Regions from separate parts of the Gabonibacter chumensis genome, predicted to be linked through region 1. Evidence: riboswitches for the same ligand, from Rfam matches in the RefSeq annotation. Region 1 holds a riboswitch; the other holds the start of a gene.
The links. A riboswitch is a leader RNA that binds a small molecule or an ion and turns the genes downstream of it on or off. The one in region 1 is predicted to bind cobalamin.
Positions count from the first base shown of each region.

Region 2: another riboswitch for cobalamin. It lies ahead of NVS78_RS03725 (ribonucleoside triphosphate reductase); the one in region 1 lies ahead of NVS78_RS04125 (TonB-dependent receptor).

Region 1 covers NZ_JANSKB010000001.1:953,448-969,181, forward strand. Annotated here, with positions in the region: gene NVS78_RS04115 (histidine phosphatase family protein) at 1-503, opposite strand, end outside; gene NVS78_RS04120 (PepSY domain-containing protein) at 514-1,986, opposite strand; cobalamin riboswitch at 2,155-2,376, opposite strand; cobalamin riboswitch at 2,460-2,656, shown strand; gene NVS78_RS04125 (TonB-dependent receptor) at 2,762-5,140, shown strand; gene NVS78_RS04130 (hypothetical protein) at 5,452-8,697, opposite strand; gene NVS78_RS04135 (bifunctional adenosylcobinamide kinase/adenosylcobinamide-phosphate guanylyltransferase) at 9,287-9,802, shown strand; gene cobT (nicotinate-nucleotide--dimethylbenzimidazole phosphoribosyltransferase) at 9,838-10,875, shown strand; gene NVS78_RS04145 (adenosylcobinamide-GDP ribazoletransferase) at 11,001-11,765, shown strand; gene NVS78_RS04150 (hypothetical protein) at 12,160-13,320, shown strand; gene cobC (alpha-ribazole phosphatase) at 13,328-13,858, shown strand; gene NVS78_RS04160 (hypothetical protein) at 13,855-14,121, opposite strand; gene NVS78_RS04165 (WG repeat-containing protein) at 14,191-15,594, opposite strand.
Region 2 covers NZ_JANSKB010000001.1:839,380-855,113, reverse strand. Annotated here, with positions in the region: gene zupT (zinc transporter ZupT) at 1-588, shown strand, start outside; gene NVS78_RS03730 (cation diffusion facilitator family transporter) at 599-1,504, shown strand; cobalamin riboswitch at 1,662-1,842, shown strand; gene NVS78_RS03725 (ribonucleoside triphosphate reductase) at 1,945-4,092, shown strand; gene NVS78_RS03720 (anaerobic ribonucleoside-triphosphate reductase activating protein) at 4,074-4,709, shown strand; gene NVS78_RS03715 (potassium channel family protein) at 4,689-5,357, opposite strand; gene NVS78_RS03710 (TrkH family potassium uptake protein) at 5,386-7,200, opposite strand; gene NVS78_RS03705 (DMT family protein) at 7,423-7,791, opposite strand; gene NVS78_RS03700 (AAA family ATPase) at 7,925-8,761, shown strand; gene NVS78_RS03695 (DUF4435 domain-containing protein) at 8,796-9,770, shown strand; gene NVS78_RS03690 (energy transducer TonB) at 9,741-10,643, opposite strand; gene NVS78_RS03685 (RNA polymerase sigma factor) at 10,627-11,208, opposite strand; gene NVS78_RS03680 (DUF4163 domain-containing protein) at 11,340-12,029, opposite strand; gene NVS78_RS03675 (sigma-54 interaction domain-containing protein) at 12,265-13,494, shown strand; gene NVS78_RS03670 (LptE family protein) at 13,544-14,062, shown strand; gene NVS78_RS03665 (DUF8458 domain-containing protein) at 14,083-14,820, shown strand; gene secG (preprotein translocase subunit SecG) at 14,811-15,182, shown strand; gene NVS78_RS03655 (co-chaperone GroES) at 15,333-15,602, shown strand; gene groL (chaperonin GroEL) at 15,640-15,734, shown strand, end outside.

The DNA of each region.
Region 1 (15,734 bases):
GCTTTTTTCCCCTGCAGGTATGTGACGATGGCTCGGTTAAAGGCTCCGTGGCCTACGGCGACGATTCGTTTTCCCTCGTGATATGTCTTTAGATACCGAATGAAAGCGGCAGCCCGGTTGAACAGTTCATCTACCGATTCGACACTATCCGGTAAATCGCTCCAATTTACATCGTCCAATTGTTGTCCCGTGTATACGCCCCAATCCATTTCCCGGAGCAGGGGGGTCGCTTCAGGCTCCAACTCGTGAGATGAAGCGATTACTTCGGCGGTCTCCCGGCTTCTGGCCAGATCACTGCATAGGACGGCCTCTACTCTTTCGTTTTTTAATTTCTCGGCTAACTTTCTTGCTTGTTCAATACCTGACGGGGAGAGGGTGCCCGGGAGTTGCCCTTGCAAAATATGTTGTTGATTTTCTAACGTTTCCCCATGACGGGTAAGAATGAGTTCTATCATGGCATCTCTTCTTTGATTCTCTTCCGCGAAGGTAATAAACAAATTCAAGTTTTTGTTACTATCGTCTTTTTACCAATCTGATGATGTATTTTACGGATAAAACAATCCCGCTCACGGAGACAAAGGCACATCCGAGTAAAAGTCCCCACATGACGATTGTCCATAGTACGGGACGATCGATTAGAAATTTGAAATCCAACCGGTGTAATCCCCGAAAGGCCCAGCGTTTCCAGCGTCCGTTGTTATCATAATGTTGCGGTTGAAAAGATTTTAAGTTATAATAATAGCAATCTCCGGATTCATTATCCAACGTTACTTTATAGACAGGTAGAGGTAAGGTTCTGCGACGGGAGATGTAATAGTTATCGTACTCTTCCATTTTGACGATGGTGTAGCGAACCGTATCGGCCGTCAGTTTTTTTACGGCGGCGTAGATCATCTTTTCGGTGATCCGGAAAGGACGTATCGTATCGACGGAAGCATCCAGAATAATTTCTTCTTCCACTGTCCGTAATTTGTAAAGAGGTATATCGTGGTAATTACTCCAGGTAATTTCTTTTACCGGACCATGTGTTTTTGATACTTCGGCAATAGCCTTCCGGTAATCCAGGTTATATTTTTCGATAGGAGGAGCGGCCGGGATGGAAGGACGGCTTCTGAATGCGTTACCTGCCTTTTTGTTTTTGTTGAATAAGTTGGAAAAGGTGGGTGATATGGGCGCCCATGCACTGAATAGCCAAGTACAGATAAAGATACCGAAAAAGAAACCGGTGATGTGATGCCAGCGGAACCACGGCTTTGTATAGGGAGAACGAAGGAAGCCTTTCCGGCGGGTCAGCCAATAGGAACGAATGCCGAGGTACATTCCGCTGATACACATGATAAGGCTGAGCAAGCAACTCCAATACAAAAGAGCATCCCATTTTTGTATATCCTGTCGGATGGAGGTAATGTATAACCAATGTGGAATGGCCCCGATCCAGGCCCAAAAACGTTGTTCCCGGGAAGAGAACTGTAAAATATTTCCGGTACGGGAAGAGATATAAAGTTGGTAATGTTCCGGTCCGTCAAAATAGAATTTGTAGATGGGCAGGTCTCTTTTCAATTGTCCGAAAGGAATCCATACTTCCAATTTGTGAAGAGTATCTACTCCGGTAATCTTACGGTCAGGACACCAGCATTTGGCTCTTTGTTCACAAAGAGCGTAGATGGGAGAAGGAAGTATGTAATTACTATCTACATAAACATCATTCACATTACGCCATCTACCGTAATGAAAAACCGGTTCGCCGAAAGGATTGTTTAAATTTAAATTATTAGACAAGGCGTTTTTGGGTAGGCGCTGCCATATTTCGTTGATATCGGGCAGGCGGGAGGTATCCAGAACCTCCTGGCGGGGAAGACGTTTATCAGGACCAACTCGGGGAAAAGAGTGATAAATCAATACTATACCGGAAATACACCATAAAAAACACAGTACACAGAGTAAAAGTCCGAGAATCCGGTGGACGTGAATAAAGAATTTAATCATATCTTTTTAGTTTATAGTTTTATAAATATGCTGTTTACCTCACGCCAGGAATTCATCGGAACTCTTATCGAATCGCTCGATAACGATTCAATAACGGCTTGATAGTAAAAATTTTTCATTTTTGATGAAAAACATTTCAGTAACGCTATCCTTAACCCCGAGCATATGCGTTGACTATTGGTTTCGGTAGGTCTCCTGACTCGCCCCGGATAGATACCTTCCCATTCCCTCGTATTCGCTGGAACAGTGGTGTAAGAATTTATCCGTCATATATCTTCTTTTCAGAAGAAGCGGGCATCACAGTAGCGGGTACTGTACCGGATTCAGACCGGTTTCCCTCTTGTGTGTTAATTAGAATAATAACACAACACCAAAACGCTGCAAATGTACAATTTTTTTTGAAATGATGTTATTTCTGGAAAAATATCATGAAATAAAAAATGATAATAGTGTTTCTAATATAGAAATTTGTATTACTTTTGTGCCGTTTTGGTGCAATACCTCTTTTCTTGAGGTGAAACAAAATAGGGAATCCGGTGTGAGTCCGGAACTGTACCCGCAGCTGTAAGTTCCTGTAAAAGAATTTTGTACTTCAATGTCACTGGTTGAAACCGGGAAGGCGGCAAAATTCGGAACGAGTCAGAAGACCTGCCGAAACACGTAGACCATAGCTTTCGGGAACAAAAGCGAGAGGAGAAAGATAAATTTATACCTTTTCTCATGTACCCTTAAACTATGTTAATAATGCTTTATTCATTATTAATATATAGTTTTTATGAAAAAAGTTGTTGTACTAACATTATTGTTACTGGTGTGTGTCGGCTCTCTTTTGGCCGAAGATAAAGACAAAAGGAAAAAAAAGAGTATCACGGATTCGATTTTTAATATTGAAGAAGCGACAGTCTTGGGAAAAAAGAAAAGAATGGAATTAATGGGACTGAATGTACCTCTCAGATTCGTTCCGTTGAATGTATCTTTATTGTCTGCTAAAGTGCTTGAACGAAAAGGAATTACCGAATGGGTGGATGCCGTTCGGTTTCTGCCTGGTGTCCGACTGGGCAACCAGGGCGGTTTATGGAGACGTTTTTACGTCGGAGGCTCCAATATGCCTGCCGTTTTAATGGTAGACGGTATTCGGGATGATAGGCAGAGCATCAATACCTTTCCGTTGGGGGATCTCGCTTCGGCGGAGTCTATCGAAGTGCTTCGCGGACCTGCAGCCATCCTTGCCGGTTACGGAGCCATGGGAGGTGTTATCAATATCGTGCGTAAGAAAGTCTCTCCCGAATTTTTGGCGAATGCCCGTTTCAGTTATGAAAGGTGGGATGTAAAAAAAGTAAATTTAGGTTTTGGCGGTAAGTTGATCGGACCGGTAGAGTACATGGCCAATTTGCATTACGCTACTTTTGGGGGGTGGCGTCGTATGTCTCCTCAGCGTTTATCCGGAATGGCAGCATTGGGAGCAACATTGGGCAAGAGTAGAGTGGATGTCGCCTTTGGTTTTGAAGACGACCATTATACGGTCGAATTGGGGGCCGCTCCTTATATGCCGGGCGATATGGTGGATATGGCTACCGATAAAGTGGTTATGCATAAGGGCGATCGTCATCCGACGGCCGATTTTGGACAGGTTTATAATGATTTTGCCAATGATTCGCATAGCCGGAAAGGATATAATATTAAACTTGATTATGTTTATACTTTCACGAATGGTTTGAAGTTAAAAGAAGTTTTTGCTTTTGATCACAGTTATCACCGGACCTCCGGAGCGGGGAACCTTTCTTACAAAAGTGCAAAAACTCCCTTTGAAGGAGCGGATTACAAATATTATACGGAGAAAAACGGGGTTCGGGAAGCGACTTATGTGGATATAGATTCTTTGCGTCGTTTCGGGGCGAGCGGTTTTTTTCCGCGTCACGATACCTATAACAACACCTTGGAGTTAACCGGAGATGCGGAAATAGCTTCTACAAAACACCATTATGCTATCGGTTGGAATTGGTCCTTATTTGATATGCGACAATATTGCGGTTGGGATAACGGAGATACCTACGGTCCGGGAGCCGATGTGATGTTGTCCGTGAAAAATCCGGAACTTGTACAAGGGTACTGGATACAGAATGTATCTTCCATTTACTTGAGAAAATGGTATACAAACGGTATCTATTTCCGTGATGTGTTTGAATTGAATGATAAATGGAAATTTATGGCTTCCGGGCGTATGGATTTTTACAAAAGAAGAATGATGGCCAATTTTCCGACGATCGACGGGAAATCGTTCGATTACGATAAAAAAGATATGGGAAAATGGGCGAATTTTCATGCCTCAGCTTTTACCTGGCATGTGGGAGCTGTTTATTTCCCCCGCCCAGAATTATCGATTCATATTGCCCACGGGTCAGCCTTTACTCCGAATACGACGACATATCGTGTAAATAATATCTATTTGGATAAAAACGGAAATTCGATTAATCCGGATAAAGAAGGGGATCAAATTTTCAAACCCGAACGGGATTACTCTTTTGAGACGGGAGTTCGTTATACTTTTAACGAGTGGTTGGATGCAAGCGTTAATTTCTCTTACATCCGTCGTACCAATATGGTTACGAACGTGGGAACCCGTGAGGTGGAAGAAGAGCAAGGGGATGGAACCGTGGAAGTGACCAAGATGACGGTTAATGCGCAGGTCGGTAGAGCCGATATGAAGACTCTGGATATGGATGTTACAGCCAGGATTTTACCTACTTTTTCTTTGAGGGGAGCTTTATGTTTGTCGGATTATCGGATACGCTCCATTCGGGAAAGTAGTGCTTTTCCCGAGTATAAGCAGACGGGAAAAAACATGCGAACGACAGGAGTACCTCGGACCACTTTCTATGTGTTTGCCGATTATACTGTTCCGACGGGGATATTTAAGGCTTTGTCCTTTCATTTGAGTGGAAACTTCCGGGACAAAATTTTCCGGGATGTAACTTCCCGATTGTATTATCCCTCTCTTTGGTTGATGGATGGAGGTGTATTTTACACGATAAAGAGTCATATTACGTTAGCATGTAATGTAAATAATATATTTAATAAGGAGTATTTCGAATCATCCAGTCCGGTACAGGGTACTCCGAGAAATTATCAAGTTTCAGTTTCCTATAAATTTTAATAGGAGTTTTATAGTTTTAAGTGAGGCTGTTTAACAAAAAGTTATTCAGCCTCTTTTTCTTTCTGATTCAATTTTTTGATCTAAATTCGTTTATATAGTAACCGAAGATTGGTTTTTATATTTTGCGGGGCTGATGGCTATTTTAGTGAAAATAGAAATTCAGGACTGCAAAAATAAGACTGTAAACTGGTCACGGCATCTCTTGATCGTTGAATCATCCCAGTCCGTAAGGTCCATAAAATCATCAGGTTTGAAAAGTCCATAAGGTCAAAAAATAATTTTAGATTTATGATACTCTCTTGTATTTCTGATTATTTTACCGGTATCCATTTGACGGCATCGGCTATTATCAGTTGAAGATATTCACCGAATATTTTATTCGTAACGGAAGCCCCCCGGTCGTCCAACTCGACACGGGATTCTCCGGCCGGTAAAGTGAACGTGCCTAAGGATACCCAGACTTCTTCCGGCGACAGGGTGGATGTAACCGGTAACCAATCTGAAGTTTCTTCTCGGTTTTCTATGATGATTTCTTCTTTTCCCTTGGGGGTGTAGACGGTATAGTAGTTTTTCATCCCCGGGTGGTCGGCTGTGCATAGTTTCCCGTCACAAGCGTCAACAATACGAGGCCGGTGGATAAGTATCTCGTATTTCCCTGCTTCCGGGAGGTTTGCTGTCCAGACGGCCTTGAATTTTCCCGTGCCGGATTTTTTGGTGAAAGCGCTACGAATATGTTTGCCGTAGAATTCCTGCGATAAAGTAACAATCCAAGCGTTAGCTTTCGAGTTTTCTAAATAAGTGTACTCTTGGGCATCTTCTTTTTTGACCAGATCGGCTAATCGTTTTCGATTGTTTGCCGAATCGATCAGTTGGAAGTTCTCGTCCTCGTTGTCAACGATGATTTCCCCCGGGGGGGTGAATCGATTCCTCTCGATAAAGGAGACTCCTTCTTCCGGTACGGGGCCTGATAAGGGGGATTCACTGTTACTGAATGAAATGCTTTTCGGTAAATTACCCGAGAAGTTGGTGGTCAGCAGGAGTTCTTCTTCTATGTCTTCATGAACGACGATTCGTTTGTATTCTCCGGGTTTGATGGTGTAATTCCGGCAGTTTTCGATTGGTTGACCTCCGATACCATACTGACCAAGCTTAATGATCGAGACGATACCGTCCGTTTCGCTGGAATTGCTTACCATAAAGTCGATGACTTGTGTCTTTTCTGTCGTTTTGCGGGACAGATCTTTTATCGTTAACAGGGGAATCCGGCGACTCGTGTACCACTCGTCCATATACCCCTTGATGTCCTGCCCGAAACGTTGCTCGAATTCCTCTAAGAACGAGTCGAAGTCAATTTCCCGGAAGCGGGTACGCTCGTTAAATTCCCGCGTGAAGCGGTTTAGGGAGTCCCAGGTGGTAATTGTCGAGAGATAACTTAGTAAATGCGAAACTTTTGTAGAAATGACGAGGCGTTGTTCCTCGCTGTATTCTTCGGCCATGATCCCTTTCAATCCTTTTTCCGCAATACGGTTTATCGTTTTGGGATTCATATTTTGCTCAGATACTTTCGGGTTGATTATTTGCTTGAATATGGCATCTATCCCCTGATATCTGTCGGAGGTGATACTGCTGGTATAATCTGCGAAAATGCGATTTATGCGCATTTGGTCCAGGTAAAAGGGAATCTTGTAGTCCAGCATATAATTCTGCACGCTCTGATCCCTCTTGGGAGTAAAAGTACCGGGATGTGTATACTCCCATTCACACAATCGTTCCTGAAAAAGCACGATTTCCGGTTGAATGTTGTCGCTGAACGGACTTCTGTTGAGAAAGGAGGAAGGAACTTCAATCAGTTTGAAATAGTTAAAGGGATAAGGGTTAGGTTTGCCGTGTTCGATTTTACTTCTGCATTGATTAAATATCTTTTTTAAATTTTTCTCCCGGTCAGGATTGTCTTTTTTCAGGTCCTCCCATTCGTCGAAATATTTCAGATAGAAATCGTTTCTCGGGTAGGTGTAAAACTCGACGGTAAGGGAATCGACGGTGATGGCCCTTTTCTCGTAATTCCCGATACAGAGGGTTAACCCGGTCAGGTTTTGTAAATTGTTGAACGTGACGTTATCGCCCTCTCTTGTCGGTTCGCCTTGCGATAAGACGGTCATCTCGCCCGGGTTTTTGACATGGAGGGTATAATCCGTGAAATCGGTCTCTTTGGATGCTTGTAACTCGACAGGGGCAACCGCTGTCGGGTACCACATCACTTGCGGCACCAGTAAGGTGTATTTACCCGAGACAAAAGCCGTGTGCCTGCCGTAATTTTCGTTATCAAAACCATACGTGACGGTAGAAAAGAATTTATTATCCGGAATGTTAATTTGGTAAGTATCCTCGTCGATCGTTCCCCCGTACGTGATCTCAATCTCGATGTTTTCCCCGGGAGCCAGGGGACGCTCGATGACGATCACCTGCCTATCCCTGTGAAAGGGAAGGTTTTGTCCCCCGGATTCGATCTTGTCGATCTTTAATCCCGGGTTTAAGAAGAGCAGAAGCTGCTCCATGGCTGTTTTTTTCCGGTTTTGGATTTTCATCCGGCTTGTTGCCGAGAATTTATCTCCCCCGGGTCGATAGGTGATATCGTGCTCGCTCACGCGTGCTCTGGGGTATTCATTGTATTTCACGAAGGCTTCGCGAACCCCGATCCTGTTTTTCAAACGGCTTTGGAAGTTGGTAACGTATATAACGCCGAGCCCCACGGCAAGTACGAAGCACAAGAAAGCGGGAACCGTTAAATAGCGTTTCAGGCCGGCGACATTGGGATATCTCTTCATGGCTAAAACGGCGAAATAGAGCAGGCTTATACCCAATAACAGGATGGTACCTCGCTGGAGCAGGTAATTCTCCATGTGCATGAACCCGATTAAGGTGGAAAAAGAGTTCGGAAGCGAACTTCCCCGGAAATCGAATATCCCGTGAAGAGGCGTCGTCAGGTAAGTATACGCGAAATAAAGAAAAGCGATCAGGATAAGCCAGCTGACCAAGGAGTGCCTGACTAACCTGTTTACCAATAAGGATAACCCGGTAATAAAAACAAGCGTGGGCAGCACGTGCGTGAAAAGATAGAAAAGATATATTCCTATATTGACGGGGGAATCCGGTACAAATAGGTGGATAATCATGGAGATGATCATAAAGATGACATCTATAGTGAGGAACGGGATAAGAATACCCAAAAATTCCCCGAGAAAGGATTGCCCGTTACCGATGGGCCGTGCAGAAAGCACTTCCCGGGTTTCGGCTTTTTTCCGCTTCCTATGGATGTCGCAGACGATAAATGTGACGATTATCGGTTGGAAGAGGTTCAAAAAGTAATATCCGTATAAAGGAAAAGAAGACGCGAATATAAATTTACGCCATGGGATATATTCATAATCAATGATATCCAGGAGGGTGTCACCTAATATAAACCCCAATGCCCCGAGGACAAAGAGGTAAAATAACCAGTTTCTTTTTACTAACTTGCTCTCGTAAGTTATGGCTGTTTTTAGATTGGGCGTTTCCATAATTGCAGGTTTTGTTTTTTGTAATTTATTTTTAGTACGGTACAAATATATAAATAAAAAATAGTAGCATGCAATACATAGTACTGTTAAAATTGAAATATTCCCGGGAATAAGAATTAGGAGAACGAGTATTCGGGATATCAATCTCAGGATATATTATTAATCTATAATGATTTATTCTTTAAAATGGAAGGTTCGCCGGAAGCGGGGTCGGTATAGGATGGTGGTTTATTTTTTTTTGCTTTATTATAAATTACAAGGACCGAAAGGCTTTTTACCGTATTACGAATAGGGAAATGTGCCATATGAATGAATGGGATCTAAAAATAGAGATTATCAAAGCATAAAAAAACAACTCTTTCGGTTGATAGGCGTGAGAAATCGGCGATTGTATTGCTGGAAGGTTCGATTGATGCTTGTGGCTCACAATTGGCTGTGGTTCTATTGAAATGAAAGGTGCTGATACGGTTGTTTTTTTCAGTGAGAAATCAATTGTAAACGGGATCGTTTGTTTTCTTATAGTACAACCTCGTTTTTTTTGTGCGATTCCTTTGTATTTCGTTAAAAAACAGAGAAATTTGCCGTTATGATGAAAAGAAAAATAATTTTGATCACCGGAGGACAGCGATCCGGCAAAAGCGATTATGCTCAGCGTTTGGCGTTGGAGTTATCGGATCATCCGGTTTATTTGGCCACTTCACGCGTTTGGGATGAAGAGTTCCAAGAACGGGTAAGGAGGCATCAACAGGATCGCGGTCCCCAGTGGACTAATATCGAAGAAGAGAAGTATATATCGGAATGCGATGTGAGGGGGCGTGTTGTGGTAATCGATTGTATTACTTTGTGGAGTACGAATTTCTTTTTCGATAATGATTCCGATATTGAGAAATCTTTAAGAGACATTCAGTGTGAATTCGATCGCTTTACGGCGCAGGAGGGGACGTTTATTTTTGTAACGAACGAGATCGGTATGGGGGGAATAGCCGTGGATCCGGTACAACGTCGTTTTACCGACTTGCAGGGTTGGGTAAATCAGTATGTAGCTTCGCGGGCAGACGAGGTGATACTGATGGTTTCGGGTATTGAAGTAAAAATTAAAGGATGAAGTTTCAGTTTATAATCTAAAATCGATACGATAAAATGAGAGCGTTTGTAATAAAAGAAACAGATAAGGCCATAGTGCCTGTTTTGATGGATAAAATCAATAATTTAACAAAACCCAAGGGCTCTTTGGGACGATTGGAAGGGTTGGCCATACAATTGGGGACGATTCAACAAACGCTTTCGCCGGAATTGAGGAAGCCGCAAAATATTATCTATGCCGCCGATCATGGGATTGTTAAAGAGGGCGTTAGCTTTTCAGCACCGGAAGTAACCCGACAGATGATTTATAATTTCATCAAAGGCGGTGCAGGCGTGAATATGTTCGCTCGTCAGCATCATTTCGGCCTTAAATTGGTAGATTGTGGCGTGAACGGGGATTTTGGCGTATTGGAGGGTTTGATCGATCGAAAGATCAGGAAAGGAACTTCTAACTTTCGTTACGAGGCGGCAATGAGTGAGGAGGAGTTTGAGCGGGCTATTGAAATCGGAGCAGAGATCGTGGATATGGTTTACGCGGAAGGAACCAATGTGGTGAGTTTTGGAGAGATGGGAATAGCTAATACGTCGCCTTCTTCCGTTTGGATGTCCTATTTCACCGGGATCGATTTAAAACAATGCGTGGGAGCCGGAAGCGGTTTGGCAAGTGATGGTATTAAACATAAGTATGAGGTATTGAAGGCTTCCATGGAAAATTATACCGGGGACGGATCGACAGAAGATATTTTACGTTATTTCGGGGGATTCGAGATGGTTGCTGCTGTCGGGGGAATGTTACGTGCCGCGGAGTTGGGAATGGTTATTATCGTGGATGGATTTATCATGACTAATTGCGTGCTGGCAGCAAGAAAATGTTGTCCGGCAGTAACGGATTATTGCGTATACGGACACCAGGGAGATGAAACGGGACATAAATTATTATTGGATTATTTGGAAGCTAAGCCGTTGTTGAACTTAGGATTACGCTTGGGCGAAGGGACCGGAGCTATTTGTGCCTATCCGCTATTGGAATCAGCTGTGCGTATGATTAATGAAATGGCTTCATTTAAACAGGCCGAGGTAACGAAATATTTTTAGTTTGAAAGATTCGATGATTATAAGGATCAAGCGATTGAATTTAATCTCTGAATTACTTAATCTCTCGATCACTTAATCTTTCTGACTCCCATCCAGTTGATTTATAATCTGCAATTTACAATACTATGAAAGGTTTATTGGCGGCGATGATGATGTTTACCCGATTGCCGTTGTGGCATTGGGTAAGTGTGGATAAACGTTATTTTGAGGAGGCCATACGGTATTGGCCTGTGGTCGGTTTTTTAACCGGTTTTGTTACGGCCGGAACTTTTTGGTTAGCTTCGTTCGTGTTACCGGTGGGGATTGCCTGCGTATTGGCAATCATTGCCCGTGTTTTACTAACCGGAGCTTTACATGAAGATGGTTTGGCTGACTTTTTTGATGGGTTCGGCGGGGGAACCACCAAAGAGAAAATTTTAGCTATTATGAAGGATTCGCGTATCGGATGTTACGGAACCATCGGGTTGATTCTCTATTTTCTGCTCTATTATAGTTTGTTGTTTGCCATCGGGGAATCGGGAGTGGAGACTTCCGTGTTATTTGCCATTATTTTGAGTGCGGATTGTTTTTCTAAATTTTGTGCGGCCGGAATGATCAATACGCTTTCCTATGTTCGAAAGGTAGAAGAGAGTAAAATACATTTATTATATAATAAGGTTAAGCTCTTTCTTTTTGTAGGGGTCGGTTTTCTTGTTTTAATACCCTTTCTTTTTTTGGACGCTTATTTATGGTGTGCAGTTTTCCCTGCTTTAATGATGGCATGCGGGTTGCGTTTTTTTCTGAAATTCAAGATCGGAGGATATACCGGAGATTGTTGCGGGGCTTCGGTATTATTGATCGAGCAAGTATTTTATATAACAATTGTGGCTCTTCTATTACGATACAGGTGATACCGATGGACGCTAAATAAAAAATAAACAGGACCTTTATAACGCCTAACGTTTTTCCGAGTAACCACTCGCTATTCCCGGCGGGATGAACCTCGAGGTTTTGGGCTGTCGATCTCTTGTAGAACCCGCTGATCGTAAAGATGACAAATAGGTTCTGAAGGAGGTTGAGAAGCGTGGTGTTGACCCAGGGGATATCTCCTTCTATAAGCAGAAAGGAGGATAAAAATAATCTTAAAATTAAACTTTTCATGTTCGTACGCTTTAGTGATTAAATATGGAAGGACGAAGTATCGACTGTAATTTTATAAACAAAATTTTAGACGATTTATTTTAATTCTATATAATGCTATCAATAAATTCTTTTCCTATATTTGCTTTATAAAAAAACGGTGATATGAAAACTATTCTTATAATTTTAAGCTTCCTGATCTGGGGAGGAGAAGATGGTTTTGTTTCAGCCCGAAAAGAGGAACATGTACGGGTATTGAGGCCTTTAGAGCAATGTGAGAGAGTAACCGATTTGAATAAGTGGATAGAGCGAGTGGAGGTGATACCGTTGGATAAAGTGGAGGGAATTACAGTTTGGAGCCGTAAAATTTTGCTTGTGCCGGGGGAGAATATTATTTTGTGGGATAATCGTAATATCGCTTTTTTCGATGCTTCCGGTAAATATTTGTTTACTATTGGAAGAGAGTGTATGCCGAAGGAGGGCAATTGCGGAACTATTCGGGATGTGGCATTGGATTTTGATAAAAATGTGTTGTTGGCATTGGATTGGAAGGGGGATGTACAATTGTACGATCTGACCGATGGTCATTGGTTGGAAAGTATTCATCCGGAATATTCGGAGGCGGGAGATGCTTATGAGATTGCTCCGTCGACGGACGGTGGTTTTTTTCTCTATTTTTGTATGTTGGATGAGGATAGTTTTTCGAAGCCATTCGATCAGTTAGTGTCATTTGATAAAAAGGGGAAAAAGACAGGAAGCTATCTGTCTCGTGCAGACTATACGATTCCTTTCTTCCTGATTTCTCCTTCTTATGATCGGTCTTATTATATCCGTACACAGGGAGGAGATCATTTTTATTATAGAGTAAAAGAGGGAAAATTGGAAAAAGAGTTTAAAATTGATTTTGGAAAACGGACAATCCCTGCCGGATATGCCTTTTCTCCGCTGAAGGAGGGTAAATCGCAGATACAATATTATTTGCAGGCGGATTATTTTAAAATGCCGATCTATTTTAAGGCGACCTCAAAAGAATTTTATTTTTCCGTTGCGGGCCCTCGTGCCGAAGCCTATTATTTTTTGTATCCCAACCGTAAGCAAAAGGGAATTTATTGGGTAGGAGAAGAGGGGGCTCCGGTACGATTTTATCATTCGGATGAGGATTATTTTTATACCATTCTATGGGATGATTGCAAGGAACTGAAGAAGACGGAAGATATTCAAAAAATAAAGGATCCTTTGAAACGTTGTGTATTGGAGCGTATCGGATTGATACAGCTTCACGCTTTGCATTTCCCTTTTATTACGAAAGTTAAATTTAAATCATGATAAGCCGATGAAGTTGACATTGATCAGGCATACCCGGGTAGAAGTTCCTGCCGGGACTTGCTACGGGAATAGCGATGTAGATGTAGCGGAAACATTTCCGGAAGAGGCGGAGAAGGTGAAGGACGGTTTAGTGGGAAAGCGATTCGATGCGGTGTTCTCGAGTCCTTTGCAACGGTGTACGAAATTAGCTGCCTATTGCGGTTTTCCAGATCCAGTACTGGATGATCGTTTAAAAGAGTTGAATTTCGGATACTGGGAAGGAAAACGATGGGAGGAAATTAAGGATCCCAAGTTACAGGAGTGGTATGATAATTGGTTAAATGTCCAGCCCGTAGGAGGAGAAAGTTTTCTGGATCAATACAATAGGGTTTCTGCCTTTTTGGATGAGTTGAGAAAGAAACCTTTTCGGGAGGTTTGTATTTTTGCTCACGGGGGAACGATTCAAGCTGTGTTGATTTATGCTGGTGTTTATAATTTTAATCAGGCATTTTCAAATGATATCACGTATGGCAGCCGTACGATCGTGGAGGTCGTTTAGCATCTTTCTTCCTCTTCTTCGGTATGGCGTATGGCTTGTTTGAGTTTTCGGCGTGCCTTCTTTTCGCAAACTAAAGCCAGGCCGATAATGAATAACATGATGGCTACGTCGATACATATTCGAGTACTGACTCCGTTGAAATCCATCATTGCTATTCGTACGATTGCAATTAATATGAGGATATAAATGAAAGCCCGTATCCGTTGTAATTTTTTTTGACAATGGAGTATTGCGTTGCTGGGAGATTCGTCCTCTTTTTTCATAAAAAATTCTTTTACGTCGTTAAATGTACGAATTATTTTTAATAAAAGATATGAATTTCGATATGAAGTTCAGTTGTTGACGCTGAGCCGGATAGTTACCCCTTTATCGTTTCTTACTTGTACGGTCTGATCTTCCGAGACGGGATAGACGTAAGAGTAGATACAAGGTACGACCTCTTTCCCTTTTTTGTTGACATATCCCTCTTTCCCTTGGGCACGGACTAAAGCATAACCCATGGAATTAAACGGTTCTATATGGGAATAGATACAACGGGTAAGGGGAGCTCCTTTATCGTTTAACAGACCTACCTGATTGTCTTGGTTTAGCACAAGAATGAATTGCCGCTCTTTATCAAACCAGTATATATCTTTGTACACGGAGGGAAGGGCGATGTCCCCGTTTTCGTCCAATAAGCCCAAAGCGTCGTCTTTGTAAATCCGAAATAGACGGTCGCTCATTTTTCCGATGGCGTCGTAGATACAGGATGTGATTTCGTTCTGCAAACTGTCGATTAATCCGAATTTTCTCTCTTTTTTTATTTTATACACGTTTGGTGTGAAATATTCCAGCTCTTCATACCGGGGAAGAAAGACCTCTTTCCCTTTTTTGTCGATATAACCGTACAAGTTATCCTTGACAACAAGAGCGAGACCTCTCTCTCCAAAATCATCAATTCGGTCGTACGTGGTTTCGCATATTGTATTACCGTAAGCGTCGATTAATCCGAATTTCCCTTCTGCTTCTACCCGAATGATCTCTCCGTTGTATAATTCTCCGTCGGCATCACAAAAGGTGGCCGATTGGTATTTGCAAGGCGTTACCATCTGTTTTTGGAGATTGATAAAGCCGGACAGACTATCGTTTGTAACGGAGTAAAGATGGGCCCCGAATTTTTGAATATCGTCGTACAGACAAGGGAGGATCTCTTTTCCGTCTCGAGAAATGTACCCGAATTTTCCATTTTGTTTAACAAGAGCTATGCCTGTGGAATCGAAAGCAAAAATCTCGTCGTAATGGAAAGGAATTATTTCTTTTCCGGAAAGGTTGATGTAGCCGTATTTATTTTCTTTTCTGGCTTTGGCAATCCCTTCTTCCGGAAAGACATGAAGTTCGTCATAGAGGCAATCCACGACATGCTCTCCTTTTTGATTGATAATTCCTTTTTTGGCGTTTAGAGTAACAACAGCCAAGCCGTTTTGGAAACTTTCTGCCTGTTCGTATTTTAACGGGACCGCGATTTTTCCTTTTGTGTTGATGAATCCGTAGGCATTGCCCATCCTGACGACAGCGACCCCCTCCTTAAAGTCTTTTGCCCCATCGAATTTATAAGCTACGATTTCTTCTCCCGTTTCGTTAATAAACCCCCACTTTCCATTGGCCATCTGGTGGGCGTAACCGATAAAATCGATCTGTTTTTTTTCCTTGCAGGCCAGCAATAAGCCGATCATGCATAATAGAAGGATATATTTCATTACGTGTACGATATAGTATATATTTTGAAAGATTAAAAGTAATAATAATTTTTTAAATAGAGTGTCTGTTCTTAATTGTATGAGTGATAAAAAACAACGCTGATCAATTTCATTTTGATCAGCGTTGTTTATATCTTACA
Region 2 (15,734 bases), 110 kb from region 1:
GGTATGACCATGACGGTCCTCTGCTTCTTCGCGGGAATGTCATTGATCGGTATCATCGATCGTCTGGTACCTTCCTTTGAAAATCCTCATGAAGTTCGTTCCGTAGAAAGCATGGATACCCCTCCCCCCAAGGATACAAAATTGATGCGCATGGGACTGATGACGGCCCTGGCCATCGGCATCCATAACTTCCCGGAAGGTATCGCTACTTTCACGGCTGCAGTGGAAAGCCCGACTTTAGGAATTGCTATCGCCGTCGCCATCGCCATCCACAATATCCCGGAAGGTATTGCCGTTTCCGTTCCTATTTACCATGCAACCGGAGATCGTAAAAAGGCATTTCGTTATTCCCTTCTGTCCGGCCTGGCGGAACCGACCGGTGCTCTTCTGGCTTATTTAGTACTCATGCCCTTTATGTCGCCCGTCCTGATGGGATGCATCTTCGCAGCCGTCGCAGGCATCATGGTCTTTATTTCCATAGATGAATTACTTCCTGCTGCCCGGGAATACGGAGAACACCACATCTCCATTTACGGACTTATCTCCGGGATGGGAATCATGGCCTTAAGTTTAATTTTATTGGCATAACCAAAAAGATATGGAACATACGCACGAACATCACCACCATAAAATCACCAGTCTAAATAAAGCTTTTATCATAGGGATCACGTTAAACACGGCTTTCGTGGTCGTTGAATTCGTTGCCGGATTCTGGTTTAATTCTTTGGGCTTACTCTCGGATGCGGGACACAACTTAAGCGATGTCTTCAGTCTTGTATTGGCCATGCTGGCTTTCCGGCTTTCCCGCGTACAAGCCAATACCAAATACACGTACGGCTACAAAAAAAGCACGGTCTTAACCTCCCTTTTAAATGCCGTCATCCTGTTGATTGCCGTAGGCTTCATCTTGGGAGAAAGCATCAACAAACTATTCCACCCTCAACCGGTCGACGGAGACGCCGTCGCCTGGGTTGCCGGAGTCGGAGTAGTCATCAATGGGATCACGGCCTGGTTGTTTATGAAAGATAAAGAAAAGGACCTGAACGTAAAAGGAGCTTATCTACATATGGCAGCAGATGCCTTGGTCTCCATCGGTGTTGTGGTCTCCGGATTGATTATCGCCAACACGGGATGGAATATCATCGATCCGCTTATCGGGATCGGAATTGCCGTCATCATCGTTTATTCCACCTGGGGACTGCTGCGAGACAGCATTCGCTTGTCCTTAGACGGGGTTCCCGCCGGAACCGATTACAGGCAGGTCGAAAAAACCATTGCCTCTGTTCGCGGGGTAAAAGGATTTCATCATTTGCATATCTGGGCTTTAAGCACGACAGAAACCGCTCTTACCGTACACGTCGTCATCGATGACATGTCCCAAATGGAAACCGTAAAATGCGATTTAAAACATGAATTGGAACATATCGACATCATTCATGCCACGTTGGAATTTGAAGCACCGGGATCTCATTGCAAGGATTGCCCAAAAGAATATTCAGACTAAAATGTTTCCCAAAAATGAAAACTTTATCAAATAAATATCATACAAAATTTCCCCATTCATATACACAAATAACTTAATATAAGTTTATTAACAATATATCTCACTCAGAATTATTGTTAAAAATAAAAATTACGATATATCCTATCTTATTTTTACTTACTTTCGTCATGCATTCGGTTCACGTTTGTGATTAATAGGGAATCCGGTGAAAATCCGGGACTATACCCGTAGCTGTAAGCTTTTTTTGTTTTTCGATCAAGAGATCCACTGTCGGGTAACCGATGGGAAGGAGGTCGAAAATAGCGAGTCAGAAGACCTGCCGATTGCGATATATCCGTAACTTTCGGGTGAAAAGTGAGGAGAAGGCTTGCCTATCAGACTATTCTCATTTTACCCAAGGTTATAGTAAATTTATTTATTCATTACTAAAACCTTTAAGAATGAACGAAAACAGCTCTTTTTCAAAAATTGTAAAACGCAACGGGGAGATTTGCGATTTTAAAGCGGAGAAAATCGAACAAGCGATTTTTAAAGCCACGCGAGCAACGGGAAACCCTCATCGTAAAACAGCACGCGAACTCTGCAACAAGGTGATTGGAATTCTAAAAACCGACACCCCGGAAGGAGTCATTCCTCACGTGGAGATCGTACAGGACACGGTTGAACAGGTACTCTTTCAACACGGAGATTTCAATTTATTGAAAATTTATCTGCTCTACCGGAAACAACATGAACAGATCCGGAACTCCAAGGTATTGCTTACCAATATCGAAGTGATGGACGATTACCTGACATTAAGCGACTGGAAAGTAAAAGAGAGTGCTAATTCGTCCTATTCTCTACAAGGGTTAAATCAACATATCTCCACCCAAATCACGTCCAATTACTGGTTAAACAATCTCTATCCGGAAAGAATATCCGAAGCTCACAAAAGCGGGGCCCTTCATATTCACGATCTCGGATTTTTAAGCGTGTATTGTGTCGGATGGGATCTGAAAGACTTACTAACGGTCGGTTTCAGGGGTGTTGAGGGAAAAGCCCAAAGTAAACCGGCCAAGCATTTCCGGACAGCTTTAGGACAAATTGTCAACTTTTTCTATACCATGCAGGGAGAAGCCGCCGGGGCTCAGGCCTTCTCCAATTTCGATACCTTCCTGGCTCCTTATATCCGCTACGATCAATTGGACTACAAACAGATAAAACAATGCTTACAGGAGTTTCTGTTTAACTTAAACGTACCGACACGCGTCGGCTTCCAAACTCCTTTTACCAACATCACCATGGACTTAACTGTTCCGGATTTCTTAAAAAACGAACCGATTGTCCACGGCGGAGAAATCAAGGAAGAAGTATACGGCGACTTCCAAGCGGAGGTCACTTTATTGAATAAAGCATTTGCCGAAGTAATGTACGAAGGTGATGCTTCCGGCAGTCTCTTCTCCTTCCCTATCCCGACCTACAATATCACTCCGGATTTCGATTGGAACAATCCTGAATACGAAGGGATATGGGAGATGACGGCCAAATACGGAATTCCCTATTTTTCCAATTTCGTGAACTCCGATATGAAACCGGACGATGTCCGCAGCATGTGCTGCCGTTTACGCTTGGACAAACGGGAATTGATGAAACGGGGAGGAGGACTGTTTGCTGCCAACCCGCTTACCGGGTCCGTGGGTGTCGTTACTATCAATTTGCCTCGTTTAGGTTATGAATCCGTATCGGAAGAAAACTTTTATCAACGTCTACGTTATTTGATGGAAATCGCCAAAGACAGCCTGGAGATCAAACGAAAAGTCATTGAACGTTATACCGAAAAAGGACTTTATCCCTATTCCAAATACTACCTCCGACACGTATACGAACGTTACGGCTGTTTCTGGAAAAACCATTTCTCTACCATCGGGATAAACGGAATGAACGAATGCTGCCTCAATTTCTTAGGAGTACCTATCACCCATTCGGACGGCATAGAATTCGCTCAAAAAACAATGCTTTTCATGCGGGACATCTTAACCGAATTTCAGGAGGAGACCGGCAACATCTATAATTTGGAAGCCACTCCGGCAGAAAGTACCTCTTACCGTTTTGCTTTACTGGACACGGCCGCGTATCCGGACATTATCGTGGCCAACCGGAAAGAATTCGAAAAGGGAGCACAACCTTATTACACGAATTCCACCCATTTACCGGTACATTTTACGGAAGACCTGTACGAAGCGCTCGAACAACAGGATCAGCTTCAAACCCTTTATACCGGAGGAACCGTCTTCCACGTTTTTACCGGGGAACACCGGACTTCCGCCCAAGCCGCCAAAAACATGATACGGAAAGTAACTTCCGCATTCCGGTTGCCCTATATCACGCTTTCGCCTTCCTTCAGCATATGTCCTTCCCACGGTTACGTCGCCGGAGAACATTTTACCTGCCCCCAATGCGGAGCGAAGTCGGAAGTATACAGCAGGATCGTCGGCTACATGCGACCAGTGAGTCAATGGAACAACGGAAAACGGGCCGAGTTTGACGACCGGAAACATTTTGACAACAGTATCACGGAAGAAGTTGCGATATGCGAATCGGAGGATTGATTAAACAGAGCCTGATCGATTGGGAAGGGAGAGTGACCGCCGTTATATTTACCCAGGGATGCAATTTCCGGTGCGGTTATTGCCACAATCCCTCCCTTGTTCTACCGGAACTTTTCACGAAAAATCAAAAATGGACAGAAGCGGAACTATTTTCGTTTCTGTCCAAACGTCGACAATGGTTGGACGGAGTTGTTATCTCCGGAGGCGAACCAACCCTTCAACCTGACCTTATTCTTTTTGTCCAAAAAATAAAAAAGTTAGGGTTCGACATAAAATTGGACACGAACGGGAGCAATCCCGACCTTCTCCGGGAACTTATTGCCGGGAAACGGATCGATGCGATTGCCATGGACGTAAAATCCGCGTTAAACCTAACTGCCTACCGGAAAATAAGCCCGAATATAAGTTCCGAATTGCTGGACAAAATAAAAGTGTCTATTCGTATCATTCGGGCTTCAGGTATAGAGTATCTTTTTCGGACAACCGTTATTCCGGGTTTACAAACGGAAAAGGAACTGGAAAATGTAAAAAAGGAGTTCGAAAAAGATCCTTTTCTTTTACAGGAGTTCCGGAATGGGGATATTTTAAAAAATTACTTATTGCAACTGAATTCCTAACTTCCGGAAGTTCTTGTGTAATCCAAAAAGCACCAGAATATCCCTTCTTTCAAGTATCAGATCACTTGGCAGCTCGGGAAGAACCGTAGGCTTATCCTCTTTTTCCTGTAAACGTTTCAGGACTATCAATTTCAAACCGAACTCCCGCTCGAAATCCACATCGCCTAATTTACGGCCGACGAATCCGGCAGGAACTTCCCATTCGATAATCACGTGATCGGTATCGACCACGTAAGAATCGATGGTCGTTGCCAACTCTACCTTCAGGGCAAAAAAATCGGCATATTCCCACTCCGGATTGATAATCTCCGTGATACCCATCGTCTCCATAATCGTTTTGTGAACCTCCGACATGGCTCTGGCAACGATACGCTTGACTGCAAATTGTTTCAACAGGGCAAGTACATACAAAGAGGTACCGAAATCCTTACCGATGACCACAAACACGATATCCACATTTTTCAAAGGTAAAGATCCCAAAGCCTGTTCGCTCCGAACATCCAAGGCAATGGTCGTCGTAATGCTGTCCTTGTACTGATTGATTTTATTCAAATCGTTGTCAACTCCGATCACCTCATGTCCCAAAGCCGTCAAACGCTGTGACAAAGCCAGTCCAAAATGTCCCAATCCAATAACAATGCACTTCATATCATTCAAACATTAACTTCATTCGTATTTATAAAATCACCGTATCGTCCGCATACCTGTACAGCTTCTCCTGCCGCTGCTTGACGACACCCGATAACAACGTAATCAATCCAACCCGCCCCACGAACATCGTGAGGCTAATGATTATTTTTCCCGCATCACTCATAGACGGGGTAAAATTCAACGAAAGCCCTACCGTTCCCAAAGCAGAAAAAACTTCAAATACGATTTGAACAAACCTCCCCTGAGGTTCCAGTATCAAAAGCAGCATAACGGTCAAAGCCGTCCACGCCAAAGACAAAAAGATAATCGCCTGAGCCCGATTCACGTTTAAGCGGGTTAATTGTCTCTTACCGATCTCCACTCTATCTTCTCCCCGCAGAATAGCGATAACATTCTTTAAAGCGATAACGAAGGTGGTCGTTTTTATCCCCCCGCCCGTAGACATCGGAGAAGCTCCGATCCACATCAATAAGATAAATAGAAAAATCGTAGCCTGATGTAACGCAGCCATATCCACATTATTAAATCCTGCCGTTCGAGTCGTCACGGAAGCCATAAACGAGGTTGCCAACTTTCCTTGCCAGGAGAGACCTTCCAGGGTATTACCATCTTCAAAAAACAAAAAGAACACCATTCCCAACACCAATAAGGCCAGAGTTGTCGGCAACACGATCCGAGTAGTGGTGCTCACGATATGAGCCCTATACTCAACTTTTCGTTTTCCATGAAACAAATACACTAAAAAACACCGTAACTTATATTTAAAATAACTTCCGTAATTAAACAATATAGGAAATCCCAGGCCGCCGAAAACGATCAGAAGACCTAACCAAACTTGTAATCCATAAACATTTCGAACCAAAGGATCATACAAATTTCCGGGCAAAGTAGAAAAACCAGCGTTACAAAATGCCGAAACGGCATGGAAAAGAGAAAAGAAAAACTTATCCGGAATTCCTTCTACATCTTGAATCTGCCAATAAACAAGATATACCCCGACAGCCTCTATCAGTAAGGTGGTCGTTACCGTGTAGAACAAGGTTCTGAAAATATTATTCAGGGAAGATTCGTTCAACAAGTTTTTAAGAGCCAACTGATCCCGGAACGTCGTTTTCCCCAAAAAGGACATGGCGAAAAAACTGGTAAACGTCATCACCCCGATCCCGCCTAATTGAATCAATAATAAAAGGATCACATCCCCTGTCGGGGTAAAAACTTTTGCCGTATCAAGTACCGTCAATCCCGTTACGCACACCGCACTTGTCGCCGTAAAAAGAGCATCGATAAAACTGATTTTCTCGTAAGTGGCCGTGGGTAGTTTCAACAAGAAGGTCCCGATCAAAATCAACATCAGAAAACTGATAACGAACATCATTTCGGGACGGACGTTACTTTTAAGCACGACAAAAAACTCTTTTGAAAGATAGATCGTGCTCAGAATCAAAACGACCGTATAGGTTACGATTCGATTCAACCGGTACAGTACCGGATTCCGCGTTATCACCTCAGGGATCGAAAACCGGTATTCGGCAATAATCAAACCAAGTAAAACAATCAAAAAAAAGACCTCTAACCAGAAACCTTTTTCTTCCCGCAATAATTTAAAATTAAGGAGGAACCGGATGGTAAGAAAAATAAAAAAGAGATTGGTTATCCCTTTGTACATGCTATAAATCTCCTCCTGATACGCCGAAGCCCCTTTAAAACCGAATTTATAGACGACTAAAAAGATAGCCACAAATGAAGCCATAAACAACACGACACGCCCCGCTCCCTCCAAAATCGTTTTTGTTATCCGGTAAAATTTTCTAAATTGATATTGTATTTCCGTTGAAAACATAACTCCTATTTTCAGCAAGAGTAAACGTTATTAAAATCTCTTTAGTTTCATTTTTTTCTGCGAAATTCGATCCCCTGCTTCCAAATGTAACCATTTGTTTCGATTTGACCAAGTAGTTTTTCATGTTTGAACAGGCAAGACCGAAAACCCGATAGATAGAACGGCATCCGCACCATTAGGCCCTTCCCGTATAGGTAGGAAAATGGGATGAGCCCCGTGATTCTATTTCATAAACACGAAATAAACGGCCAAAACGAGACAGATACAGGCCGCCAAATGATTCCATTGAAAGGAAACACCTTTGAAGAACAACATAGAAAAAAGGATAAATATCGCCAATGTGATTACCTCTTGAATAACCTTTAACTGCATCAACGAAAAGGGACCGCCATTCCCTTCAAAACCGATACGGTTGGCTGGAACCTGAGCACAATACTCGAAAAAAGCAATCGCCCATGAAAAGAGGATTACGCCGATAAGCGGCCAATGACTAATTATTTTTGTCTCTTGCAATTTCAAGTGTCCATACCAGGCAAAAGTCATAAACATATTAGACACCAAAAGTAATCCGATCGTATAAACCCCTTTCATTTTCTTCTTGTTAACACATTTATATTCTCGACATATAGATGATAATCTTCCTCAAAGCAGCACAAAAATATAAATTTTATTACCTTTGTTGATAATGATTGGGAGCAAAGTTCATTTTTAATCGCCATTTGTCATGAAAGCCAATAAAATTCAAAAAATCGAGATACGGAATGTCTGGGGAAAATACAATTTCCGATGGGAAAACCTCAATCCGGATGTTAACATTCTGACCGGAATCAACGGCAGCGGGAAAACTACCTTTTTCAACGTAATGGACGCATTACTATCCGCAGACGTAAAAAGGCTGAGAAATTACAATATCGAGGCGGAAATCATCATCGACGACATTGCCGTTCTCTACCATCGCCAAACGACGCCAAACGAGATCAAACAAAAATTATCCGGCTTCAACTACATGAAAATAAGCACTTTTGATGTTCCTTTGAAGGACCGCCGAAAAATGGGAAAAGAAGATAGCCCGTTATTAAGCGAATTGAAAGAGATTGTTTACAGCGTAGGAGAGAATAATGCCTCTTTTTCGGATTACCGGTTAAAAGCGACCAATTTCCCCGAACAAGCGGAAGAGATAAATACCCGGATCCGGCATTTTTATGACACGGTCAACCACCTTTTTGCAGGAACGGGGAAGACCATAGAGATCGATCCCATGACCAATCAGTTGATCTTCAAAGACGGCAAAGAGACCATCCATCTTCATAAACTCTCTTCCGGAGAAAAGCAACTATTGATTATTCTATTGCGTGTTTTCCTGATGGACGGACAACCTTACGTGCTATTGATGGACGAGCCGGAAATCTCCCTTCATATCGAATGGCAATACCGGCTGTTCGAAGAGATTCAAAAATTAAATCCCTGTTGTCAAATCATTACGTCTACCCATTCGCCCAGCTTGTTCGGCGATGGATGGGGAGATAAACTGGTATTTATTGAGGACCTGATCGTTCAATAAAAATCATGGAAAACCACCTAAAGCACTAATTTACATGTTCCCTACTGTCGATATTAATAAAGAGAAATATTATTATCATGCGGCCAAACGTTTTATGATGGATGCGCAAATGTTACGCTGTCGAGCCGCCATACATGTTGAAGATAAGGATGATATCCTGTTTTGGAGCAAAATATTCAATCATTTCCGTCCCCGGGACCGTTTTCACTTCATCGCAGGCTCCCGAAACGAAAGGGGAAACGAAACGAAAGGAGTAACTCAATGCTTGAAATACCTGAAATTTTTAGGACCGAAATTTTTTATCTGCATCGACAGTGACTACCGCTACTTACTGCAAGAACGGGAAATGAGCATAAAGCATTTTGTCTTTCAAACCTATACTTATTCTTTCGAAAACCACCATTGTTACGGAAAGGGATTAAATGAAATTTGCCAACGAATCACCACATTGCCCAATACGATTTTTGATTTCGACCGATTCATAAAGGCATTTTCCCGTATTATTTACGAACTTTTCTTATGGCATCTCTATTTTCTCGTTGCAGATCCCAAACGTTTTCCAATTTCCGAATTCAACGAATTGATCACTCCCCGGTGGAGAGGTCCCCATCCGGACATCCGGCATAACGCCCAACGACTGCTTCAAGAGCTACAACAACGTATCAGACAGAAAACAAATTATTTACACCGTAAATATCCCAAAGCCGATCTCGATATGTTAAAGGAAAAATACGAAAACTTAGGCTTAGTCCCGGAGAATACCTATTTTTTCGTCAGGGGACATAATGTTTACGATCTGATCTACTCTTTGCACAAAGAGGTCTGCAAAAAGATTTTACGATCAGCCCGGGAATCATCCGGCAAAGAGATTTCAAAAATCAATCTTTTCGGTTATAGAAACAGTATCGACGAACAATTGAAAAAAAATTTACATTTTGGGGCTTACCCGGCCATCCTGAAAATAGAAGGAGATATCCGCTCATTTTTCAACGAAGTCTACCAAACGTAAAACAGCACGATCATCCTTTCGTTCTTTTCCTAATTCGAAACGGACAATCACTTCCACCCTTCCTATCCCATCGACCTTTTTCCACCGAGGACCGTCGACGAGCAAACGGATGATTTCATCATTTATGGGATAAGAAAAACCATCAGCTATCCGTATATGGGAAGGTACGCCTTTTTGATTAATTTCGAAAGAGAGTCGGACCTCTCCGGCTCTATTCTCCTCTACGTCTTCCTTCGGGTATTTCAAATTCTTCTCCGCGTAGCGATTAAAACGGATGACATTTTCTGCCATAAGAGAATCTCCTTTCGTTTTCTGCATTCCGGAATCAACTTTTACCGAACTCCCCATTACACTTCTTTTCATTCGAATTTCTTTTTCCTTGATATTCTGAACGGTACGATCCATCATCTCATCTTCTTTCTCCGTATTAACCGTATCTGCTCTTTCCGCATCGGCCATTATGACCGGCTTTGCATTTTTTGCCAAAGAATCCGGCATCATACTTCTCGACAATGCGACAGGGCTCTCTATTTCCCCCCCCGGTACACTGGCCTTTTCGCCACCCTTGCTCAACATCACATTCTGTTCCGTCTCGTTGACCGGCCATAAAAAACACAATGCAATACCCGTAACGACAATGACTCCGGCAACGATTCCCCATACCCATTGCCTAAAGTGATTCTCCTCCGAAGCCCGGTCATCGAGCTGTCGTTCCAAACGTATCAAACCATCCATAGGATCGGAAATCTGCGACAATCCTTCCATCGCCTCATACAAAAAAGGATCGGACAAAGCATCTTTTTCCAGGCGATTAGCCGCCTGGCCTTTTCGATTACTTCGAAGATACTCTTTTATGTCATTGCTCCCTATCATAGACACCCAAGCCTTTCCGATTTATACAAAGCTTCAAATTCCGTTTCCCGTTCTGAATAAAACTCTTCACGTTCTTAGAAGAGAATCCCGTTCGCATCTCCACTTCCTTATAGGAAAGTTCATCAAAAAAGAAGTGATTAATACAAATTCTCTGTTTCTCGGGTAACTCCTCCATACACTCCCGCACCGCTTTTTCCCGCTCTTCATTCTCTCCATCGAATTCAAGATGCAAATCTTCACAGAAATCCATAAACGAATGATCTAAATTTAAAGAAACATTCCATGTTTTTTTTCGCAACTCCATCAGACAATAATTCCTCGTACAGGTATAAAGCCAAGATTTAAACACTTCTATTTTCGTACTTTTAGCTTTTTCCACCGTATTTTCGAACAACTGCATGACAGCATCTTGAGCATCCTCCGGCTTTTTGAGGTATTTCAACGCAACACCATATACCAAAGGCATGTACCTCTTGTACAGATCGGTTAGATAAATAAGTTTCCCGCTCTTACAATACAGTTGTAAAAGTTCTTCATCACTTCTATATCTATCTACAGGAATCACGCTTACACACTCTTTTCCACAAATATATGAATAAAGTCGGAGTAATTCAACCCATCAGAATAAAATTGTCTCTTTTACCTTCAGCTTCTCATAAGAACCGAGATCAGGCAAAAGAGACAATTTACAATATGCTAATGAATGAATAAATCTCCTTTCAACTCCGTCCGGGGAACATTTATTTGCGCCACACCGCAAGCATAAGCTCCTAATACATATTGCGCATAAGTAAAACACAACTCCTTCTGATTAAAATTAATCGCCGTTACGGCATCCAATGTTGGGTCCGTAGTAAAACAATCATCCGGATTTTTAAAATGTGCTTTTAACAGGGTATTGATTGTTTTCTCCCTGGAATAATTTACAACGTCCTTCGGAGACAGCAGTTTTTGATTTTTCACATCATAATTAAAGGCATAAAAGCTTGTCATTCCGTGCGCTCCCCCCGTAAAAGTATAGACCGTTAAAAGAACGCTCACGTATTCGTCTGTCGCCATGAATACGCTATCGCCCGCAACCAACTCATAACTCCATACCGGACGATTTGTCGTATCCGTGACATAGGTTTTAAAAAAATCGGTCGCATCTGCTTTCAAACTATCGATCAAACCGTTTAAACATTTCTGGATTTCTCCGTTCAAAACCTCACAACTCTTGTTTACGGCCGGAGTCGAAGAGGAGAAAACCGAATGCTTTACTTCGATACTCCAATCACCTGTCGTATGAGACAAATGATCCTGCTTAACGTTCAGATTTTGAACCTTGGGTTGGCATCCGGCCAAAACAAAGGCCAAGAGTGCCGCAATCATTAATGTGTTTCTCATTGTTTCTGTGCTTTTAATTTGTCACGAATATATAAATTTAACTCCAAAAAAAAATCAAATTAATAAAATATTCTATCCACGTCACCGAATTCAAACTTTTACTTTTACGTAAGTCATTTTCCAAAGTTATCCGTTAAACGGAAAAGATGATAAAAACTATTTTTGACAATGTAATTATGTCAGTAAAAACTGCTAATTTTGCAGATAGGCATAATTCTAAAACAGAAATTGGAAAATGGAAGATATAAGAGCCATTAAGCAACGATTCGAAATTATCGGTAACGATTTAAAATTAAACAGGGCAATAGAAAAAGCTATACAAGTCGCCCCCACGGACTTCACCGTCATGATAACGGGAGAAAGCGGAGTGGGGAAAGAGATCTTCCCGCGTATTATTCATAGTTACAGTAGCCGTAAACACGCTCAATACATTGCAGTAAACTGCGGAGCTATCCCCGAAGGGACTATCGATTCCGAACTGTTCGGACACGAAAAGGGCTCGTTCACGGGAGCGTTGGCAGACCGGAAGGGATATTTCGAAGTAAGCAACGGGGGAACGATTTTTCTGGATGAGGTAGGGGAATTGCCTCTATCCACTCAAGCTAAATTGTTACGCGTACTCGAAGCCGGGGAGTTCATTCGCGTCGGTTCTTCGAAAGTGCAAAAAACCGACGTGAGAGTTATCGCGGCAACCAACGTGGATCTCCCCTCGGCAGTAAAAAACGGTAAATTCAGAGAAGACCTCTATTATCGGATCAGCACCATCCCCATTCAAATTCCCCCGCTTCGGGAACGTAAAGAAGATATTGTCCTACTTTTCCGCAAATTTGCGGCAGATTTTGCCGAGAAATACCGCATGCCGGCGATTAAACTTTCAGAGGAAGCCGCTTTCGTATTGGAAAATTACTCCTGGCCGGGTAATGTCAGGCAATTGAAAAACATTACCGAACAAATCTCTATCCTGGAACGGGAAAGAATCGTCGATGCCCAAACACTAAAAGAGTATCTTCCCCAACAGGGTAACAACCTTCCGACTCTTACCAACCTCCCGGAGAACGATCAGAGTTTTGCCAATGAAAGAGAGATCCTTTATAAAATTCTTTTCGACATGAAAAAAGACATGAATGATTTAAAGCAACTCGTGTACGACATCATGCAAAAAGAGCAGATAGAAAAAACAGATATCAAACCTTCGACCTCTATTGTTCTCCGGAATTTATACGATACGGCCCCGGCAGAACTCGGGAAACCGCCTGTTACAAAAATTTTCCCTAAAGAGGAAGAACACATCGAAGACACCGAAGCTGTTATTGAAGAATCTCTTTCCTTAGAAGAAAAAGAGAAAGAGATGATTATAAAGGCTCTGGAAAAGAACCACGGGAAACGAAAATTAGCGGCACAAGATCTCGGTATCTCGGAAAGGACCTTATATCGAAAATTGAAAGAATACGATATTGAAAATTGATTCTTGGAAAAGTTTATTACTTTTGTTCACTAAGTTTTATAAACTGCTTATGATTAAAAAAATTATACCTGTATTATTATTGGCTATTGGTTTTAGCGGTTGCAAGTTAGCGAGCGTAAGCTATTCATTTACCGGAGCCCAGATATCTCCCGACGTGAAAACGTTTTCCGTCGATTATTTTTCGAACAAAACCGCATTCGCTCCGGATTTAGGATCAAATTTTACAGAAGCATTGAAAAGTTACCTCCGTTCCAGGACCAACCTGACAGAAGTAACCAATAATGACGGAGACGTACGTTTCGAAGGGCAGATTGTCGGGTTTTCCCAACGTCCGATGGAGATACAGAACAACGAAGTGGCAGCCTCCAACCGATTAACCATTGAGATACGGGTAAAATATACCAACACGAAAGACGAAACAGGCAAATCAAATTTCGATTCCCGGTTTTCCCATTATCAAAACTACGGTATCGATGAAGATTACGATGCTATCGAAGCCGATTTAATCAAAAAAATCGTTGATGAAATTATCGAAGACGTATACAATAAAGCATTTGTCAACTGGTAACATTTAACAGATCAGTGAATTTGAACGAACTAATCGGATTCATTCATTCGCATGAGGCAGAAGATGAAAAATTAAAAGCATTGGAGAGCTTAATAGAAAAATTTCCTTACTTCGCCGTTCCCCGGATGATATACCTGAAACTATTGCATGTTTCAGGACAAATCGCTTATACTGAAAAATTGAAACAAAACACCATCCATATCCCTGATCACAAACAATTTTACCGGTTTCTGCATGATATGATCCCTTTAGAGGAAAAAATGGCATTTACCTTTTTTGAGTCTGACGCAAAAAACCACATGGCCATTGAATTCATCAAAGACACGGAGGAGGTCAACCTGAAAAAAGATCCCTCATCACCCGCGACACCGTTACTGATACCTTATCGAATCGAAAACGAATTTCCCGACGAAGAAATCTTGCCGATAAGCGAGATTGCACATGTTTTAAGAAGACCTTCAAAAAACAAAAACACCAATCGGGATGTTCCCATGGAAGGGCCCGAGCAAAAGAGCAGACCCATCCTGAAAGATCCGGAAGACTCGAGTAAAAACTCCGGGATAGCCATAGAAGAAAACGAAAGTTTCTTTTCAGAAACGTTAGCTAAAATATACGTGAAACAAAAACTATATGACAAGGCTATCGCAACTTATCTAAAATTAAGTTTGAAATATCCGGAAAAAAGTATTTACTTTGCAAACCAAATCGAAAAAATTAAAGAGATAATAAATAATAATACGAATTCATCATGTACATAGTTATTTCTGTTTTGATCTTTATTGTTTGCGCTTTACTTATACTGATTGTTTTGGTGCAAAATTCAAAAGGAGGTGGGTTATCTTCCACTTTTGCTTCCTCAAACCAAATTATGGGCGTAAGAAAAACAACGGATTTTCTGGAGAAAGCGACTTGGACATTAGCAGGAGCCATGTTGGTTCTATGTGTTGCAGCCTCTATGCTTATTCCCAGAGAAGAACAGGGAGGTAAATCTGCCATTCAGGAAAAAATCGGTAATATGACCGTCCCAATACAACAGTCCATGCCCGACTTTTCAACGGGAAGTACAGACAATAATACGTCATCTGAAGAAAATAAAACTACAACTCCGGAAGAAAAATAGGAAACATTATAACGACAAAACTCGTAAAGTAAAAATGTCAGTATGTCAGTCATACTGACATTTTTTTGTTTGGCACGGAAAATGCAAGTTTCCTGTCGTAATTAAAAACGAATCGAAATAATTAATATAAACTTTTAAACGATAAGAATTATGGCACTAAAGACTGTTCTTAGCAAAATCATCGTAGAGCCGGTAGAGGCAGAAACAAAGACAGCATCTGGAATTATCATTCCGGATTCAGCACAAGAGAAACCACAAAAAGGAGTTGTCATCGCAACAGGTAATGGAAAACATGATGAACCAATGGAAATTAAAGTTGGCGATACCGTTTTATTCGGAAAATACGCCGGAACAGAACTTCACATTGATGATAAGAAATATTTAGTAATGAATCAAACGGACGTTTTGGTTGTCCTCTAATCTCAAATCGTAAATCAAAATTTAAATAAAAATCGTTATGGCAAAAGAGATAAAATTCAATATGGAAGCCCGCGACTTACTGAAAAAGGGTGTTGACGAGTTGGCAGATGCAGTAAAAGTAACCCTCGGTCC